One region of the Listeria sp. MAN/IMW/UF464 genome, then DNA from elsewhere that is predicted to be linked to it. Evidence: a T-box and tRNA genes for the amino acid it is inferred to sense, from the RefSeq annotation. Region 1 holds a T-box; the other holds one or more tRNA genes.
The links. A T-box is a leader RNA that pairs with one kind of tRNA and senses whether it is charged. The one in region 1 lies ahead of glyQ (glycine--tRNA ligase subunit alpha), so its partner is inferred to be a tRNA-Gly.

Region 1 (2,407 bases):
AACTACACCTATGAATGTGAGTATAAACAAGCTGATCAATAATATAAGTAACATATCCATAGAATAAAAAATCCTTTCTTTCTTGCCTTTTTCTCTATTTTACAATAGCAAGTCGCGGAAAGATAGCAAAAAATATAAAAAGACACAATCGTTTAGAAAATGTTATAATAAAAAGAATGAAAAAGGAGGGTTGCCACATGGAAAAATGCGAAGGAATCGTGATACGACAGACGAGTTATCGTGAATCAGATAAAATAGTCCGCATGTATACGCGTGAATTTGGAAAAATTGGTGTGGTTGCTCGTGGCGCAAAAAAAACCAAAAGTAGATTAGCTGCTGTAACACAATTATTTACAAATGGATACTTCACTTTTTTTGGAGGAAACGGGCTTGGTACGCTTCAACAAGGAGAAGTTATCGAAAATTTTTCTTCCATTCAACAAGATATTTTTATGACGGCTTATGCCACTTATGTATGCGAGTTATTGGATAAAGCAACCGAAGAACGCCAACCAAATCCATATTTATATGAGCTAACTTTTCAAATTTTACGTGACATTGATGAAGGATATGATCCGCAAATTCTAACCCAAATTTATGAAATGAAAATGTTACCTGTGTTAGGACTTTACCCAACTATGGATAAATGCGCTATTTGCGGGGAGACGACAGGACATTTTGATTTTTCAACAAGAAGTAACGGAATTATTTGCCATCGCTGCTTTGATAAAGACCGCTACCGGATGCATTTACCGGAAAATGTAGTAAAACTTTTAAGGCTATTTTTTATATTTCAATTAGACCGATTAGGCAATATTGATGTGAAACAAGAAACAAAAGAATGGCTCCAAAAAGCTATTGATACTTATTACGACGAATATTCTGGTTTATATTTAAAAAGCAGGAAATTTTTACGTGATATGGATAAATGGGAAAATATGTTAAAAAAAGATAGCGATGATTGACTTTTTCGCAAAAATACAGTATCTTTTAATATATCAACTAATAGGTACATTGAAGGAAAATAGTAACAAAAAGCTCTATTTTTAGCGAGTTCGGGTGTGGTGTGAGCCGAATATTTAACTTTTTGTGAAGGCGTTCTGGAGTACAGCGAAATCAAGGTGGGAATTGTTTAAATTCCAAATAGGGTGGAACCGCGAGATAACTCTCGTCCCTATATGCTTTAAATCAGCATATAGAGACGAGAGTTTTTATATTGGCTGAATTATTTTGGAGGTGGAAGCAATGAATTTACAAACAATGATTAGAACGTTACAAGATTATTGGTCCGAACAAGGTTGTATTATGTTGCAATCGTATGATGTGGAAAAAGGTGCTGGTACAATGAGCCCTTATACTTTCTTAAAAGCAATTGGTCCAGAACCTTGGAAAGCAGGTTATGTGGAGCCTTCTCGTCGTCCAGCAGATGGCCGTTACGGAGAAAATCCAAACAGATTATTCCAACATCATCAATTCCAAGTAGTGATGAAACCTTCTCCTGACAACATTCAAGAGCTTTACCTTGGCTCATTAGAAAAATTAGGAATTAACCCGTTAGAACATGATATTCGTTTTGTGGAAGATAACTGGGAAAACCCTTCGTTAGGATGCGCAGGACTTGGATGGGAAGTATGGTTAGATGGGATGGAAATCACTCAATTTACTTATTTCCAACAAGTAGGCGGCTTAGAATGTTTCCCAGTTACATCTGAAATTACTTATGGTGTGGAACGTTTAGCAAGTTATATTCAAGATAAAGAAAATGTATTTGATTTAGAATGGACAGAAGGTATTAGCTATCGCGATATTTTCTTCCAAGCAGAATTCGAAAACTCCAAATATGCCTTTGAAACTTCTAATACAGATATGCTATTAACTCTTTTTGACACATATGAAAGAGAAGCAGCTCGTCAAATGCAAGAAGGACTAGTTTTCCCAGCGTATGACTATGTATTAAAATGTTCGCATACCTTTAACTTACTAGATGCTCGCGGCGTTGTTTCAGTAACTGAACGCGCACAGTATATCGGTCGTATCAGAAATTTAGCAAGACGTATCGCCAAAACATTTTATGAATCACGAGAAAAACTTGGCTTCCCATTAGTCAAAGAAGAGGGAGGAAAACGTCATGAGTAAAGACTTTTTATTAGAAATTGGTTTAGAAGAAATGCCAGCGAAGTATGTGACTAGCTCTGTATTACAACTGGAAAAACGAGTAACAGATTGGTTAAAAGACAACCAAATCGAATTTAAAGAAATTAAAACTTATTCTACACCAAGACGTTTAACTGTCCTAGTAGAAGAAATGGCTGAAGAACAAGCTAATCGTGTGGAAGAAGCAAAAGGCCCTGCCAAAAAAATCGCTCTAGACGACGAAGGTCACTGGTCGAAAGCTGCATTAGGATTC
Region 2 (2,407 bases), 480 kb from region 1:
AAGCCAACTAACTTGCCCGCGAACAAAAGGATTTTTTTCATGTAATCCAGCTAGCTCTCGACAAACTTGCGCATCCATGAGTCGGAAGTCACCAGTATCAACCGGAATATTAATATCCGTTAATTTAGTTAAAATACGGTAAAAGAGAGAAGCACTTTGTTTTTTGAAGAAAGTTTCCCCTTTTCGTTTCAGACGTTGGGCGTAAACAACTTGGTAGCCTTCTTTCCATTTCTCTACCATTTCAATAATTAACTCAGGGGGATCTTGTAAATCTGCGTCGATAACAATAACTGCTTTACCATGCGCATAATTGGCGCCAGCAGTAATAGCAATCTGATGCCCAAAATTTCTCGAAAAATGGATTGCTTTTACACAACTATCTTCCACACTTAATTTTTGCAACATACTCTTCGTTAAATCACGACTACCATCATTTACAAAAATAATTTCGTAGGGACCGTCAAGTGTCTGCATGACCTCTGTAAGTCTCCCGTATGTTTTTAGTAGAACTTCTTCTTCGTTAAAAACAGGGACTATACAGGAGTATTCAATATTTTTTTCCATATTTCACACATCCTTAATTAAGTTGATAAAGCGTCCCGCCACTAGTACCATTTATCCCTGTTGTTCTTACTTCTATAGTTTGTGATGCACTAGAAGTAGTATCGTCGTTTGAAAAAAGTGGGACAATGCCACTTAAAGCAAGCGATCTCTTTACCATTTCTTCATCCATTTTACCACATTTGGTTCAGAAGCTTTACTACTTAAGGGAGAGAATCAATATTTATTTCACAGCATATAAGCAAGTTAGTAAAAAGCCTTGAAAATCATAAATATAGTAGGATTTTATTTTTTACAAAGAAATTCCAGAAAAAGTCTTGTCAAAACTAACATAGAATGGTATTATATAAAAGTTGTTAAAACACTAAGAACTACTTACTGTGCGGGTGTAGTTTAGTGGTAAAACTACAGCCTTCCAAGCTGTTGTCGTGGGTTCGATTCCCATCACCCGCTTTATATTTTTTATAAATCCTGTTATCAACGCAGTGTTTCGACCTTTCTAAGCGAAGCATTGCGTTTATTTTATTGCCTGAAAATAAGGAAAGGGGGAATGATGATAGTGAAGCCAGAATCAAATTACGCAGCGCTAAAAGAAGAGCTAATTGCTTATGCACATGAAATTGGAATTCAAAAAATTGGTTTTACGACAGCAGACCCTTTTTTATTTTTAAAGGAACGGTTATTAGAAGCTGAAGCGTTAGATCTTTTTACAGGGTTTGAGCATCCGGTTATTGATGAGCGTGTTTATCCAGAGCTTATTTTCAAAGAACCCCAGTCGATTATTGCTATTGCGCTTGCTTACCCATCTAAATTAAAAGAAGCGCCTACCAGCAAAAAAGAAGCAAGACGTGGCGTTTTTGCTAGAGCTTCGTGGGGCATCGATTACCATACTGTTTTACGAGAAAAATTAGCTCTACTGGAACAATTTTTAAGTGAACGTTTGCCTGATGTACGAATGAAATCTATGGTAGATACCGGTGAATTATCGGATGTGGCTGTGGCAGAACGAGCTGGCATTGGTTGGCGCGGGAAAAACACGCTGCTTATAACGCCAGAGTACGGCTCTTGGGTTTATTTAGGGGAAATGATAACCAATATTCCTTTTGAACCAGATACGCCTGCTAGCGACTTGTGTGGCAGCTGCAACCAATGTGTAAAAGCTTGTCCAACAGGTTCCTTGTTAGGTGAAGGGAAAATGAATCCGAAAATATGTTTAAGCTACCTCACCCAAACAAAAGACTTTCTAGATGAAAAATATCGCGAAGTATTGCATAATCGTTTGTATGGCTGTGATACTTGTCAGGTAGTTTGTCCATATAATCGCGGTCATGATTTTCATTTTCATGAGGAAATGGAGCCGGACCCGGAACTTGTTCGTCCCGAGTTAAAGCCACTGCTACATATTTCAAATCGCGCTTTCAAAGAGCAGTTTGGCGATATGGCTGGTTCATGGCGCGGGAAAAAGCCAATCCAACGAAATGCGATAATTATTTTAGCTCGTTATAAAGATAAAACCGCAGTACCAGACTTAATTGATTGCTTGGAAAATGATCCGAGGCCAGTCATTCGCGGAACCGCTGGATGGGCCTTACGTAAAATCGGCGGGGAACAAGCTGAAGAAGCTGTCCAAAAAGCGCTCCAAAACGAACAAGATGAACAAGTACTCCAAGAATTAACAGCAATACCAAATTAATAGAAACCAGGTGAAAAGAAATGCCAAACCATATCGTACTATATCAACCAGAAATCCCTGCAAACACAGGAAATATCTCAAGAACATGTGCTGGAACAGATACTTATTTACATTTAATTCGTCCACTTGGTTTTTCCACAGATGATAAAATGT

Region 2: it has a tRNA-Gly gene. The T-box ahead of glyQ (glycine--tRNA ligase subunit alpha) is inferred to sense a tRNA for this amino acid. The anticodon was not compared.

The regions. Positions count from the first base shown of each region.
Region 1 covers NZ_JBZWZP010000001.1:243,098-245,504, forward strand. The annotation lists gene AC4PG0_RS01235 (DUF4352 domain-containing protein) at 1-60, opposite strand, end outside; gene recO (DNA repair protein RecO) at 198-965, shown strand; T-box leader at 1,006-1,179, shown strand; gene glyQ (glycine--tRNA ligase subunit alpha) at 1,246-2,136, shown strand; gene glyS (glycine--tRNA ligase subunit beta) at 2,129-2,407, shown strand, end outside.
Region 2 covers NZ_JBZWZP010000001.1:726,071-728,477, reverse strand. The annotation lists gene gltA (glycosyltransferase GltA) at 1-564, opposite strand, end outside; gene AC4PG0_RS03730 (hypothetical protein) at 578-721, opposite strand; tRNA gene AC4PG0_RS03725 (tRNA-Gly) at 944-1,014, shown strand; gene queG (tRNA epoxyqueuosine(34) reductase QueG) at 1,115-2,254, shown strand; gene trmL (tRNA (uridine(34)/cytosine(34)/5-carboxymethylaminomethyluridine(34)-2'-O)-methyltransferase TrmL) at 2,275-2,407, shown strand, end outside.